3 regions of the Rahnella sp. PCH160 genome follow, and region 3 is predicted to be linked to each of the others. Evidence: predicted binding sites of a transcription regulator. Region 3 holds the regulator's gene; each other region holds the start of a gene.
The links. The regulator sigma-54, encoded in region 3, starts transcription at its own class of promoters, with help from an activator protein. The targets are predictions, from matches to a motif close to GTTGGCACANNTTTCGCTNT.
Positions count from the first base shown of each region.

Region 1: ACM5QY_RS09290 (gamma-glutamyltransferase family protein) is a predicted target of sigma-54. The motif match lies at 1,600-1,619, and genes of this name have one in related genera.
Region 2: glnK (P-II family nitrogen regulator) is a predicted target of sigma-54. The motif match lies at 3,654-3,673, and genes of this name have one in related genera.

Region 1 covers NZ_JBLOGT010000001.1:1,984,597-1,989,696, reverse strand. Annotated here, with positions in the region: gene ACM5QY_RS09300 (transporter substrate-binding domain-containing protein) at 1-397, opposite strand, end outside; gene ACM5QY_RS09295 (MurR/RpiR family transcriptional regulator) at 655-1,494, opposite strand; gene ACM5QY_RS09290 (gamma-glutamyltransferase family protein) at 1,692-3,278, shown strand; gene hpxX (oxalurate catabolism protein HpxX) at 3,294-3,488, shown strand; gene ACM5QY_RS09280 (AtzE family amidohydrolase) at 3,485-4,888, shown strand; gene hpxZ (oxalurate catabolism protein HpxZ) at 4,934-5,100, shown strand, end outside.
Region 2 covers NZ_JBLOGT010000001.1:4,720,221-4,725,320, forward strand. Annotated here, with positions in the region: gene ACM5QY_RS22105 (YbaY family lipoprotein) at 58-636, opposite strand; gene tesB (acyl-CoA thioesterase II) at 883-1,749, shown strand; gene amtB (ammonium transporter AmtB) at 1,879-3,168, opposite strand; gene glnK (P-II family nitrogen regulator) at 3,254-3,592, opposite strand; partial or broken gene ACM5QY_RS22125 (SmdB family multidrug efflux ABC transporter permease/ATP-binding protein) at 3,934-5,100, opposite strand, start outside.
Region 3 covers NZ_JBLOGT010000001.1:1,459,224-1,464,323, forward strand. Annotated here, with positions in the region: gene ACM5QY_RS06750 (BglG family transcription antiterminator) at 1-857, shown strand, start outside; gene npr (PTS phosphocarrier protein NPr) at 992-1,264, opposite strand; gene rapZ (RNase adapter RapZ) at 1,261-2,115, opposite strand; gene ptsN (PTS IIA-like nitrogen regulatory protein PtsN) at 2,183-2,665, opposite strand; gene hpf (ribosome hibernation promoting factor) at 2,764-3,051, opposite strand; gene rpoN (RNA polymerase factor sigma-54) at 3,075-4,508, opposite strand; gene lptB (LPS export ABC transporter ATP-binding protein) at 4,609-5,100, opposite strand, start outside.

The DNA of each region.
Region 1 (5,100 bases), 530 kb from region 3:
GTTTGTCGCCCTTCGCGCCAAACACACCGAGGAAGAACGGCGCGTAAGCGTGACTGAAATCAATGACCTTTTCGCGCTCAGCGTTTTTACCGAGGCTGGAAATCACCAGATCCACTTTGTCCGTTTGCAGGTAAGGCACGCGGTTGGCGCTGGTCACCGGCACCAGTTGCAACTTAAGTTTCATCTTATCGGCCAGATAATGCGCCATATCGATGTCATAACCTTCCGGCTGCAAATCCTTGCTCACCGAACCAAATGGCGGGAAATCCTGAGGAACCGCCACGCGCAGCACGCCGCGTTTCTGAATATCCTGCAACTGATCGGCCATTGCGCCGGATGCCTGAAGCACCAGCATTGCAGCACCTGCCCACGCCAACAGCCGTTTGTTCATGTTCATAGATTATCTCCGGTGAAATGTTTTTGGAACGATAGATTCTTATAATGTGAACTTTGCAACGAATGTGCCAAAACCGTTCGCGCGAAGTAAATGTGCGCAAAGTCACGGTATGACAAGGAATTACGCAGACAGACAGAAAAATCAGGAGACATTTTTCGCCCTGAAGCAGGGCAAAATAACGAAGCTGGCAAAAGTTTATTGCACCTTACAGGTGCGCAGGCACCAAAAAAGCGCCTGTTTTGTTCGTAAAACGGGAATCAGCGTTGTTCGAGTTCGTCGAGTTCGTTGTACAAATCGCTTATCTGATGAATTCTCTGACGGCCCGACGCCAGCAGATCGTGCAGCAACGCATTGCTCAGCAAATTCGCCAGACTCATCGCAGAAGAATAGCTGTCAAACGCTGACACGCTGTCGAGCGGTGCCGCCAGATGCCACGCTGCCAGCGGGATCAGCGTTTGCGCCTGCGGTTCGCAAATCAGAAGCACCGGCACGCCAAGTGTCTGTAATTGCGTAAGAATAGCTTTCGCCATACGCGGCCTGCGGCGGAACGCCACAAAAATCACCACATCCTGAGTGGTCAGGTCGACCAGCTCTTCCGCCAGCGTCTGCCCCGGCTGCGGCATCATCATCACGCCGGAACGCACCTGAATCAGTTGCTGACGCAGGTGCAGGGCTACCGGATAACTGTTGCGAAAGCCCAGCAGACGAACCTGCCGCGCCTGGCTGAGTGCCACGATCAGCTCGCTAAACGCTGCGCCGTCGATGTGGTTAATCCACTGCGTCAGATTGGCCATTTCCTGCTTATAGTGCCGCGATAACAAGGTGTTACCTTGCACCGCATCGCGGCTGTCGGTCAGCGGCATTCCGCTCTGACGCAGCGTGCGCATTTCGTCGCGCATATCGCGGTAACTCGGGTAACCCAGACGCTTAAACAGACGGCTCACCGTGGCTTTCGACACGCCGCTAAGCCGCGCCAGCTCGGCGCTGTTGTAACTCATCAGGTCATCGATGCTGGCGAAAATGAAATCCGCCACCCGCTGTTCCTGCGGCGTCAGTTCGGCGTAATGATCACGCAGACGCTCATCAATCTGTTTCATGTCCGACCCTTGTAACGTAAGTTTCAGTGAATCAGCGGAACATACCATGCACTATGCTTGCCAATGCAAGCGAATTTATCCGCGGATGCGGTGAGATCCTGCCGATGTGGAACACGTTTTGCTTAACTTAATGACATCGCGCCCCTGTCCCTGCAGGCCGGGCAGTATAAAAAACAGAGTTGTCAAAAGGACATCGCATGATTAACAGTAACAGCGCGCCGCTCGGTATGGCGGTTACCCCTCATCATCTGGCCAGCCAGAGTGCGCTTGCCGTTTTGCGCGAAGGCGGTAACGCCATCGAAGCGATGGTGGCCGCCGCTGCAACGATTGCCGTGGTTTATCCACACATGAACGGGCTGGGCGGAGACGGCTTCTGGCTGATTGTGCCGCCGCAGGGCAATCCGGTCGCCATCGACGCCAGCGGAGCCGCCGGTTCTCTGGCCTCCCTGGATTTCTACGCCGGTGAAAGTCACATTCCGCACCGTGGCCCGAAAGCCGCGCTGACCGTCGCGGGAACGGTGGGCGGCTGGCACGAAGCACTGAAAGTTTCGGCTGAATTTGGCGGCGAGCAAAAACCCCTTTCCCGACTGCTGCGCGATGCCATCCGTTACGCCGCAGACGGCATTCCCGTAACGGCCTCGCAGGAAGCCGCGACCCGCGCCAAGCAGCACGAACTGAAAGACATCCGTTCCTTTACAGACGTCTTTTTACCGAACGGCGATGTCCCGCGCGCCGGAAATCGTTTCACCCAGCCGCAGCTGGCGAACACGTTATCGATTCTTTGCGAAGACGGGCTGAACAGTTTTTACCGTGGCAAGCTGGCCGATAATATGGCGGCGGACATGGAAAAACTCGGTATGCCGCTGACGCGCGCCGACCTTGCCGCTTATCAGCCCCAGCGCCGCGTGCCATTACGGCTCAAACACAGCAAAGGCGAAATCTATAACCTGACGCCGCCGACACAGGGGCTGGTTTCACTGGCGATCCTCGGCCTGACCGACCGTTTGCCGCTGGAAACCATGGATGAAAGCGCCACCATTCACAGCGTGGTTGAAGCCACCAAACTGGCCTTCGGCCTGCGCGATCGTTTCATCACCGATCCGCGGATGATGACGCAGGACGCTCAGAGCCTGCTGGATCCGCAGTATCTCGATGCCCTCGCGACCCGCATCAAACCTCACAGCGCAGCCGAATGGGGCAAAGGCAAAGGCCCCGGCGATACCGTCTGGATGGGCGTGATGGACAGCAGCGGGCTGGCGGTATCGTTCATTCAGAGCATCTATCACGAGTTCGGCAGTGGCGTGGTGCTGCCGGGCAGCGGCGTTTTATGGCAAAACCGGGGCGCGTCTTTCAGCCTCGACGCCGATCATCTGCTGGCTCTCGCGCCGGGCAAACAACCTTTCCACACACTGAACCCGGCGGCGGCACGCTTATACGATGGTCGCACGATGGTTTACGGCTCAATGGGCGGCGACGGTCAGCCGCAAACGCAGGCGGCGGTATTTATCCGCCACGTCGTGCAGGGACAGTCGCTTCAACAGGCGATCAGCGGCCCGCGCTGGCTGCTGGGCAGAACCTGGGGCGAGAGCTCTGATTCCCTGAAACTGGAAGGCCGCTTCGGATATCAGACGCTGGCCGGGCTGCGTCAGCGCGGTCATGACGTCGAACTGTTACCCGATTTCAGCGAAGCCGTCGGTCATGCGGGCGCCATTGTGCGCCACACCAACGGCATGTTTGAAGGCGCTTCCGACCCGCGCAGCAACGGCAGCGCGGCCGGTTTTTAAACTGAGGAACTGAACATGAAAAAACCCCCTGCGGTCACCGACTGGGCCGTTTACATCAGCCAGATGGAAGCCGTTCTGGCACTGGAACTCAACGATGAACGCCGTCAGGAATTGCTGGTGCAGTTCGGCCGCATTGCGCAGATGGCGCAACCGCTGATGGATTTACCGCTCGACCCTCGCCTGGAAATCGCCGGAGTGTACAGAGCATGAAATCGTTTGATAGCTTCACGATTACGCGGCTACATCAGGCGATTACGCAGGGCGAAATTTCTGCCACGGAAATCGCAACCTCCACGCTGGATGCGGTTGAACAGGCGAATCCGGTCATCAACGCCTATACGCACATCACCCGCGAACGCATGTTAAGCGAAGCGGCGAAAGTCGATAATACCCGCGCCAGCGGCGTGAAATTGCCGCCGCTGGCCGGGATCCCTTATGCGGTGAAAAACCTGCTGGACGTCGCCGGTGAAGTCACGCTGGCCGGTGCCAGCCTGAACAGCAGTAACGCCGCTGCGCGTCAGGATGCCTGGGCCGTTTCACGTCTCGCCGCACAGGGCGCGACACTTTCCGGCATGCTGAATATGGATGCCTACGCCTACGGTTTTACCACTGAAAACAGTCATTACGGCGCAACCCGCAACCCGCGCGACCTGTCGCGGGTTGCCGGTGGCTCGTCCGGCGGATCGGCGGCGGCCGTGGCCGCCGGTCTGGTGCATTTCACATTGGGCAGCGACACTAACGGTTCGATCCGTGTTCCGGCTTCTTTGAGCGGCATTCTCGGCCTGAAACCGACCTTCGGGCGCATTTCCCGTCGCGGCAGCCAGCAGTTTGTCGCCAGTCTGGATCACCTCGGCCCGATGGCGCGGTGCAGCGAAGATCTCTCGCAGGTTTATGACGCAATTCAGGGCACGGATCCGCTGGATCATTTTCAGGCCGACAAACCCGCTACCGAAACCTTTTCCCGGCTAAATCGCGGTCAGGAAGGTCTTCGTACTGCGATCCTGGGCGGCTATTTCTCAACCTGGAGCGATGACAACGCCAAAGCGGCGGTTTTGCAGATTGCCCGTGCGCTTGAGGCTCAGGAAGAAATTGAGATGCCTCAGGCTGAGCTGGCGCGCTCCGCCGCGTTTATCATCAGCGCTTGCGAAGGGGGAAATCAGTACCTGCCAAAACTGCGCAGCATCCCCGAACAGTTCGAACCGCTTTCACGCGAGCGTTTGCTGGCCGGTGCCATGATCCCGGCAGCGTGGTATGTGCAGGCGCAGCGTTTTCGTCACCAATTTCAGCAACAAATCTTGCCCTTATTCGAACATTGGGACATCTTGATTGCGCCTGCCACGCCGTGCCCGGCCACGGTCATCGGCCAGGAGACCATTCATATCAATGGTCAGAACCTGCCAACGCGCGCCAATATGGGCATGCTGACGCAGCCGATTTCGTTCCTTGGCCTGCCGGTTGTGACAGTTCCGGTGACCACCGCAAGCGGTCTGCCCATCGGGCTGCAACTGATTGCGCCGCCATGGCGGGAAGACCTCTGCCTTCGCGCTGCCTGGGCGCTGGAGCAGCAGGGCATTGTGAATGTCAGCAGTTCTCCGGTGGTGCCGGTTTGATTATTCCGGCCACCGTTTTCCAGGGTGAAGTTAAGAGAGTAAAACATGAAAACTGAACATATCGACCGCCCGGCGATCCTCGCCGAAATGAATGCGGCATTTTATCGCTACGAACAGGCGCTGATTACCAACGATACGGCAGTACTCAACGAACTGTTCTGGCATGACCCGCGCACTGTCCGTTTCGGTGCGGGTGAAAATCTTTATGGCAT
Region 2 (5,100 bases), 3.3 Mb from region 3:
CATACATAAAAAAGCACCGCCGGAGCGGTGCCTGAGTGCGGATTTGCAACCACTAGATCAGTAAGTTGACTGCGTTGGCACTGCGCTAATCGGTGCAGGTGAAGTCCCCAGCCCCGGATTAGACGGGTTGCTTAACAGACCTGAAGCTTCAGATTTGGTGGCAACAGGTACGGCGACAACCGGCACAAGTTGCAGATCGGCACGGGTACCCTGACCGTGATTAATCACTTCCTTAATGCTATCGGTGACAAAGGTCATCTGACCATTAACGGTCACCGCTGCGCTCAACAGAACGCGGGCATTTGGCGCAATTTCCTGCGGGTTATACGGCAGGATAAACGTAAACGGCGCCTGTTTACCCTGTGTTCTTGCGACTTTCTGCGAAATGACGCGAGAAGGCGCATCTGCTATTGACGCATCAGACAATGTAACTGTCAGAACCGCATCAGGTGGCAAGGCCACACGCTGATTGATAAACACGCTACCAGACACATTTGGGCCGGTGATCGCAGGTTCGGTCGCCGGACTGGCCGCCGTATTAACAGGGGGTTGCTGCGCTGGAGCCTGGTGGTGCGGTGCGCACCCGGCAAGAGTCAAAGACAGCGCGGTTCCACCTACTATCTGCCAAAGTTTCATTGATCGTACTCCCTTTTTATTAGTCGCTTGTCGACAAGCTGTAATAAACGCCGACGATGAATTTAGTCACTTTAACCAGCTTACCTACCAATTATGGCACAAAAATCTGAAGTTTGCCTCCCGACAACAAAACAGGGCTTCTGAGCGCCAGAAAGATCCACTATGATTAACAGGTTAGACCTGTGCCAGAAGATGCCTTTTTTCAGCGTCCGGCACGCATCAACCGGTAACTTTCATGAGGCCACTATGAGTCAGGCATTAAAAAATCTGCTGGATCTTTTAGATCTGGAAAAAATCGAAGAAGGACTGTTTCGTGGTCAAAGTGAAGATCTGGGTTTACGACAGGTCTTTGGTGGTCAGGTTGTCGGTCAGGCACTGTACGCCGCCAAACAAACCGTGCCGGTCGATCGTGGCATCCACTCTTTTCACAGTTACTTTTTACGCCCGGGCGACAGCAGCAAGCCGATTATTTATGACGTTGAAATCCTGCGTGACGGCAACAGTTTCAGCGCACGTCGCGTGAAAGCCGTACAACATGGAAAGCCGATTTTTTATATGACGGCCTCTTTCCAGAGTCAGGAAGAAGGCTTCGAACACCAGAACACGATGCCGGATGTGCCACCACCGGAATCGCTGGTTTCAGAATCAGATATTGCCAAAAATCTGGCGCATCTTATCCCGGAAAAATTCCGTGAAAAATTCATCGGTCACAAACCTATCGAGATGCGTCCGGTTAAATTCCATAACCCGTTGAAAGGCAGTATTGAAGAGCCGCACCGCGCCGTGTGGTTCCGCGCAAATGGCGAAATGCCTGACGACCTGAGGATCCACCAGTATTTACTGGGCTACGCGTCTGATTTCAATTTCCTGCCCACCGCGCTGCAACCTCACGGCATCGGCTTCCTTGAGCCGGGAATGCAGGTGGCAACCATCGACCATTCGATGTGGTTCCACCGACCTTTCCGCATGGATGACTGGCTGCTGTATGCCGTTGAAAGCACTTCGGCTTCCGGTGCCCGTGGTTTTGTCCGTGGCCAGTTCTACACGCGTGACGGGGTTTTAGTGGCCTCAACGGTGCAGGAAGGCGTTATCCGTCAAAGGCCAGTCGAGTAATACGCATTTGATGTAAATAGCAGACGTAAAAAAGGGGCGATGGTGAAATCGCCCCTTTCAATTCTTGATGGTTATTATTTTGTACTGCCTGATAAGAGAATTTAGCGCACTGCTTTCTCTGAAATCAACTTACTGGTTGTAAGCATTCTCGCCGTGGCTGTTGACATCCAGACCTTCACGTTCCTGCTCTTCAGGAACACGCAGACCTACAATCATGTCAGCCACTTTGTAACCGATGAAGGCCACAACGCCAGACCAGACCAGCGTAACGCAGACGCTGAAGAACTGAACCCAGACCTGATGACCCATGGTCACGCCTTCTGCATAACCCACACCACCCAGAGAGCTGGAAGTGAATACGCCGGTCAGCAGACAACCTACGATACCGCACACGCCGTGAACGCCGAATACGTCACAGGTATCGTCAACACGCAGCCATTTTTTCAGGGTAACCACACCCCACAGGCCGGTGACGCCGCCTACCAGACCGATAATCAGAGCACCGCCTACGCCGACAGTACCGCACGCCGGGGTGATAGCAACCAGGCCTGCGATAGCACCAGAGCTTGCGCCAAGCAGAGAAGGCTTACCGCGAACCATCCACTCAACCAGCGTCCAGGACAGGATTGCACCTGCGGTTGCAATCACAGTGTTCAGGAAAGCCAGAGCCGCAATGGAGCTCGCCGCACTTGCAGAACCCGCGTTGAAACCAAACCAGCCCACATACAGGATTGAAGCACCGGTGAACACCATCGGCAGGTTGTGTGGTTTGAAGGCTTCTTTACCAAAGCCCGCACGTTTGCCAAGCAGATACGCACCGACCAGACCTGCAATAGCGGCGTTGATGTGTACAACTGTACCCCCCGCGAAGTCCAGCGCGCCATCAGCCGCCAGGAAACCGCCCGCCCAAACCATGTGAGCCATCGGGATGTAAGAGAAGGTCAGCCAAATCACAGTGAAAATCAGCACCGCAGAGAAACGAACACGTTCAGCGATACCGCCCACAATCAGCGCGACAGTTATGCAGGCGAATGAGCATTGGAACGCTACGTGAATCATCTGGGAGAAGGTGCCGGTAACAGAATCCAGGCCAATACCTTTCATCATCACATTGCCGAAGCCGCCGAAGAAGGCGTTACCTTCACTGAATGCCAGGCTGTAGCCATACAGGATCCACAGCACGCAGACCAGTGCGAAGGTCACAATGACCTGAGTCAGCATGGACAAAACGTTCTTAGAGCGCAGTAAGCCGCCGTAGAACAGTGCCACGCCAGGTACTGTCATAAACAGTACCAAGGCTGTACAGATCATCATAAATGCGTTGTCAGCGCCGTTTGCAACTGCCGGTGCTGCTGCCATGGCAAGCGAAGGCAGCAATGCAACTGCGCCAAGCCCCATCATGGATAAAAGTTTTTTCATTATTAACCCACCCCTGTTTCTCTAAACTGTTTTTTCTAACCTGATTTATATCAAAGCGATTTATATCAGAGATAAAGGCCTGAAATTACAGTGCTGCTTCGTCAGTTTCACCCGTACGGATACGGATGACACGTTGCAATTCAGCAACGAAAATTTTGCCATCACCGATCTTGCCGGTGTAGGCCGCTTTGCTGATCACGTCGATCACTTCATCAAGCTGATCATCAGCGATAGCAATGTCGATTTTTACTTTTGGCAGGAAGTTCACGCTGTATTCCGCACCGCGGTACAACTCAGCGTGACCTTTCTGACGGCCGAAACCTTTAACTTCCGTTACGGTCAGTCCCTGAATTCCAACAGCAGACAGCGCTTCACGCACGTCTTCAAGCTTAAAAGGTTTGATCACCACAGTAACCAGCTTCATTGTGCCACTCCTCGAATTAAGGGCTTGCCGCGAGAAACCTCGCGCCCGATACGGAATGGATAAAGCAAAGGGTGTGCCAGAGTTAGAATTGCGCAAATATTCATGAGATTCCCGCGTAATACGGCATTTTCGGAATATTCGTGACCCGGCGCACAGTTGTGCAACCGTATTCACCGAAGCCTTGTGCGCACCATTTAAGTGCCTGACGCTACTTTTTAGTGCAAGGCATCGGGCAAGGTTTTTTTACTGCATGGGTAAGGAGCGGGATGAACGAAAATGAAGACGTAAAGTAGCGCGGAGAAATGCACTGGCGTAACAAACAGGCTACGCCAGCTCAAAGATTATGCGTTTTCTGTGGCTGAAATATCCGCACCAGTGGAAGCCAGTTCCTGCCCGGCCAGCTGCAACTGATACATCTGATAATACCGGCCTTTTTCCGCCAGAAGCTGGAAGTGGTTACCTTGTTCAACCGCCTGACCCCGGTGCAATACCAAAATATTATCGGCATCGACAATCGTAGAAAGGCGGTGGGCAATCACCACCAGAGTGGTTTGCTGACGAATAGCCCTTAAGGCACGCTGAATTGCCTGCTCGGTTCCGGAATCAATATTGGCCGTTGCCTCGTCAAGGATCAGAATCTCAGGTGCCTGCACCAAAACGCGCGCCATCGCCAGCAACTGTTTCTGGCCCACGGAAAGATTATTCCCCTGTTCACCCAGACGCGTATTCAGCCCCTCCGGCATTTCCCGCACCAGCGGAGAAAGCTGCACGATGTCCAGCGCATGCCAGACCTGCGCTTCATCAATATCACGTCCTAAGGTCACATTAGCGAACACGGATTCCGCCAGTACCACCGGATCCTGCTGAACCATAGCGATGCCTTTGCGCAGGCTGGCGTGTGATAAGTCTGCGAGGTTTCTTCCGTCTACACGGATTTCGCCTTTATTGAGCGGGTAATATCCCATGAGTAAATTCGCCAGCGTACTTTTCCCGCTGCCGGTGTGCCCGACCAGCGCCACGAAACCACGCGACGGAACATGCAGCGAGATATTTTCCAGCACCCACTTGTCAGCCTGATAAGCAAAGCTGACATCCCTGACTTCAATTTCCCCGCTGGTGAGCAATTTGTCGTCCGGGCCGTATTGCTGCTGGGTTCTGTCCATCAAATCAAAAATACGTTCACCGGCAACCACCGCCTGCTGCAAAATTGACTGCTGCGAAGTCAGTTCGATCAGAGGTTCATTGAGGCGTCCCAGATAGTTGATGAAGGCATACAACACCCCACACCAATAGAGCCTTCGGCGCTGAATCCGAACAGCAGCAGTAAACCGCACAGAATTAAAGACGAGAAAAGGCTCAGTAATGGTCGCAGCAGAAAACCTTCCAGCCTCAGCGTTTGCATACGTGCCATGTAGTGCGACTGGCTGGCACGCGTAAGGCGTTCACCAAATCTTTTCTGCTGACGGAATTGCTGGATGACGTTCATGCCATTAATGACTTCGTTAAAC
Region 3 (5,100 bases):
TGGCATATGATGTCACGCTGGCAGCAGTTTCAAGCTGGGGAAAATACACGCCGTATACGCTGAGCGAAAATGAGATCGGTTTTCTGGTGCTGCACATCGGCGTCGGGCTGGAGCGGCATTACAACATCGGCTACCAGCGCCACCCGCAGGTCATGCTGGTCTGCGATACCGGTAATTCGACCATCCGCATGATTCAGGCGCAGATTAACCGTAAATATCCGCAGCTGGTGATGAAGCAGGTCGTGTCGCTGCGCGATTACGAGAAGCTCGAACACATCGACGAAGATTTCATTATCTCCAACGCCCGCATTACAGAGAAGAATAAACCGGTGGTGGTGCTCTCGCCGTTCCCGACGGAATACCAGATGGAGCAGCTCGGCAAACTGGTGCTGGTCGATCGCACACGGCCTTATATGCTGGAGAAATTCTTCGACGAAAAACACTTCATGATCATCAATGAACCCATGACGCAGGCGGCGCTTTTCCGCCACGTCTGTTCGCAGCTTGAAGCGGAAGGGTATGTCGACCAGGCGTTTTACCCGTCGGTGGTGGAGCGCGAGGAGATTGTCTCGACCATGCTGGGTGAAGGGATTGCGTTACCGCATTCGCTCGGATTGCTGGCGAAGAAAACCGTGGTGATCACGCTGTTATCGCCACACGGGATTGCCTGGGGCGAAGGGGAAACGGCGCACGTGATTTTCCTTCTGGCGATCAGCAAGGCTGATTACGAAGAGGCGATGGCGATTTATGATTTGTTCGTGACGTTTGTGCGGGAACGATCGATGAGCCGTCTGCTGAGCAGTGAGAATTTTGAAAGCTTCAAGGCCATTGCAATAGATTGCCTTTCACGAATTTAGCCTGCGTCCTTGGCGCCGCAGCGGCGTTAGCGGCGTTCGCTCACCCGAATCACTGACTGATGTCAGCTCATCGGGACTCTCTCGCTTGCTGCCTTGCTGCAACGCCAATGACTTTGGCTAAGAGTGGGGGAGTCTTAATCCTCGTCGAAACCGGAGTTGATGAGATTAACGACGGCGGTCAGCGCCTGTTCTTCGTCGGGGCCGGTGGCTTCGATTTCAATCTGCTGACCTTTCGGAGAATCGAGCATCAGCAGGGCAATCACGCTGCTGGCTTCCGCCTCAATGCCTGTGCCGTTGCGCAGCATCACTTCTGACTCAAAGCTCTGCACCAGTTCAAATAACTTCATCGCCGGACGGGCATGCATCCCTAACCGGTTTTTGATTTCTACCGTTTGTTTAACCGTCATGATTTGCGTTTTTCCAGCGTGCGATGGCGGGACTGGACATTCTTCCCACGGGTACGGAAATAGTCTGCCAGCTCTTCGGCGATATACACCGAGCGGTGCTTACCGCCGGTACAGCCAATGGCGACGGTCAGATAGCTGCGGTTGTTGGTTTCCAGCGCCGGCAGCCATTGTTCAAGGTAGCTGCGCGTCTGGTAGATAAAGTTATGCACTTCGGTATGACGGTCAAGGAACGCGGCGACCGGTTTGTCGAGGCCGGTCATCGGACGCAGTTTCGGATCCCAGTGCGGGTTCGGCAGGAAGCGCACGTCGAAAACGTAATCCGCATCAATCGGAATACCGTGTTTAAAACCAAAGGATTCAAAGACCATGGTCAGTTCACGTTCGCGTTTGCCCAGCAGGCGTGTACGCAGCATTTCAGCCAGTTCATGAACGGACATCTCGGAGGTATCGATGATGAGATCGGCGGCAGAGCGCAAAGGCTCCAGCAAATCGGCTTCTTCATCGATAGCACTTTCAAGGGACAAGTTTTTGCTGGAAAGCGGGTGCAGACGACGGGTGTCGCTGTAACGGCGGATCAGGGTATTACGGTCAGCGTCGAGGAACAGCAACTGTGGCGAAAAGCTTTCCGGCAGCTGTGACATCGCATGCTCATAAACTTCCGGTGTTTCTGGCATGTTGCGAACGTCAATGCTGACGGCCGCAGACGTATTGCGTTCGACAAGGGTCTGGGCAAGCTGCGGCAATAATACGACCGGCAGGTTATCCACACAGTAAAAACCCATGTCTTCCAATGCCCTAAGGGCAACCGACTTCCCGGAACCGGAACGGCCGCTGACAATCATCAGCACCATGGTGTCACTCCCCTGGCATTCAGTGTTCAGAATTCATTTTCCCGGTGCGCTACCGGGAATAAGTAATTTATTCGTTTTCAGTCATTATATGGAACAATTCTTCGTCACTTTGCGCTCCGCGCAGACGACGACACACCCCTTTATCCGCCAGTTTTTTCGCGACTAAAGACAGGGTATGTAAATGGGTTTTACATTGATCTGCCGGAACCAGCAAGGCAAAAAGCAAATCCACAGGCTGATTATCGATAGCGTCGAAAGCGATCGGCTGTTCAAGCTGAATGAACACCCCGACGGCACGTAAAGTGTCTTCTTCCAGCTTTCCGTGCGGAATCGCGATCCCGGCACCGATCCCGGTGCTGCCCATGCGTTCACGGGTCAAAATGGCGTCAAAAATCACCTGCGGTGACAAATTTAATTGTTTGGCCGCCAGTTCGCTGATGATTTCCAGTGCGCGTTTTTTGCTGGCGCAATGAACGCCGCTTTTAGTGCATTCGGCATTAAGCACCGACGTTAATTGCATTGCAGTATCGTTAATCATGTCATCTTTCACTTTTGCGCTGTTTCACCCTTAAAGCTATATCGGCTCGTTTCCCGAAGGTCACAAGCCGATGCCCGAAGGTTTGTAGCACAGGGTTGGCTACATGAATGTCAGTGCTGTTTCAGTTTGTCTTTGTGCTTGTTCAACTGACGGGCCAGTTTATCAACCAGGCCGTCAATTGCCGCGTACATATCCTGATGTTCCGAGGTGGCATGCAACTCGCCTCCGTTCACATGCAAAGTGGCTTCCGCGACTTTCTGCACCTTTTCAACGCTCAACACCACATACACCTGATTAATCCGGTCGAAATACTGCTCAAGCTTGGCCAGCTTCGACGTGATGAATTCTCTCAGGGGATCCGTGATCTCAATGTGATGTCCGGTAATGTTGAGCTGCATAATGTCTTCCTTCTCTGTTGAGGTCAAACTAACTGTTTACGTTGGTTTGAGGGCGGGATGGACAAAGACTCTCGGTATTTGGCGACAGTCCTGCGGGCCACCATGATCCCCTGATCGGAAAGCAGGGTGGCTAACTTACTGTCACTGAGCGGTTTTACAGGATTCTCCGCTGCGATTAATTTCTTCACCAGCGCGCGGATCGCGGTTGACGATGCCTCGCCGCCGCTGTCTGTACTGACATGGCTGGAGAAAAAATACTTCAGTTCGAAAATGCCACGCGGGCTGTGCAGGAACTTCTGCGTCGTTACGCGTGAAATTGTCGATTCATGCATTTCCACGGCGCTGGCGATATCGGCCAACACCATGGGTTTCATAAATTCGTCACCTGACTCAAAGAACGCCTGCTGCTGCTCAACGATACAACGCGTCACTTTCAATAAGGTGTCGTTACGGCTTTCCAGGCTTTTGATCAGCCATTTGGCTTCCTGCAAATTGCTGCGGATAAATTGTCCGTCGCTGTCGCTGCGTGCGGAGTTTCCCATCGCGGCGTATTGCTGGTTGATCTTCAAACGCGGAATGCTGTCGGAGTTCAGTTCTACCGTCCAGACGCCCGTCACTTTACGCACCAGCACATCGGGGATCACATATTCGGATTCACCGGTGTTGATCGACTGGCCCGGACGCGGATCGAGAGACTGAATCAGCTGCATCGCTCCTTTCAGTGTATCTTCTTTTAGCCGGGTTGAACGCATAAGTGCGCGGAAATCATGGTTCGCCAGCAAATCCAGATGTTCGCTGATAATCAGACGGGCTTCGGTGAGGAAAGGGGTGTCTGTGGCGTACTGGGAAAGCTGGATCAGCAGGCAGTCACGGAGGTCACGCGCTGCCACACCGACCGGGTCAAAACGCTGAACGCGTTTGAGAACGGCTTCCACTTCGTCCATGCTGACGTTGTCGTCACCGATGCTTTCGAGGATGTCGTCAAGGGAAATGGTCAGGTAGCCGGTATCGTCTACGGCATCAACAATGGACGTTGCGATCGCGGCGTCAGTATCAGTAAACGGCGTCAGCTCAACCTGCCACATCAGGTAATCCTGAAGTGTCTGGGTGGTTTCGCCCTGATAAATCGGCAGCTCGTCGTCGCTGTAATCGTTGCCGGTGCCGGAAGGCGTGCCCGCGGTATAAATCTCGTCCCAGGTGGCGTCCAGCGGCAACTCTTCGGGCATGTCTTTTTGCTCGAGGGCTTCGCGGGTGTCTAACCCTTCGCTGTCCGGTGTTTCTACCGCATCAATCTCTTCATGCAGGTCAGTTTGTTCCAGCAGAGGGTTGCTCTCCAGCGCCAGTTGGATCTCCTGTTGGAGCTCAAGCGTGGACAGTTGCAACAGGCGTATGGCCTGTTGTAACTGAGGAGTCATTGCCAATTGTTGGCTGAGTCTGAGTTGCAAACCTTGCTTCATATCTTGGTTTTATTTCCGTTGATTACACACTGAGTAACTTCTGTCAGAGACCTGCCCGTGAGACTTTACGTCGAAACGGGCACGGTTCCGGCGGCACAGATCACAGACGGAATTCTTCACCAAGATAAACGCGTTTAACCTGTTCATCAGCAAGAATGTCGGCTGGCGTGCCGTGGGCGATCAATTTGCCCTGACTGACGATATAGGCACGCTCACAAACGTCGAGAGTTTCGCGAACGTTGTGGTCAGTGATCAGTACGCCGAGGCCACTGTCACGCAAATGCTCAATGATTTTTTTGATGTCGATGACGGAAATCGGGTCAACCCCGGCGAACGGTTCATCCAGCAGGATAAACTTAGGGTTCGCTGCCAGCGCGCGGGCAATTTCAACACGACGTCGTTCGCCACCGGACAATGACTGACCGAGGTTATCGCGCAAATGAGAAATATGGAACTCTTCCATTAACTCGTTGGCGCGGTCGTTACGCTGTTCTTTATTCAGATCGTCACGGATTTGCAACACCGCCATCAGGTTATCAAACACGCTCAGACGGCGGAAGATGGAGGCTTCCTGAGGAAGATAGCCAATACC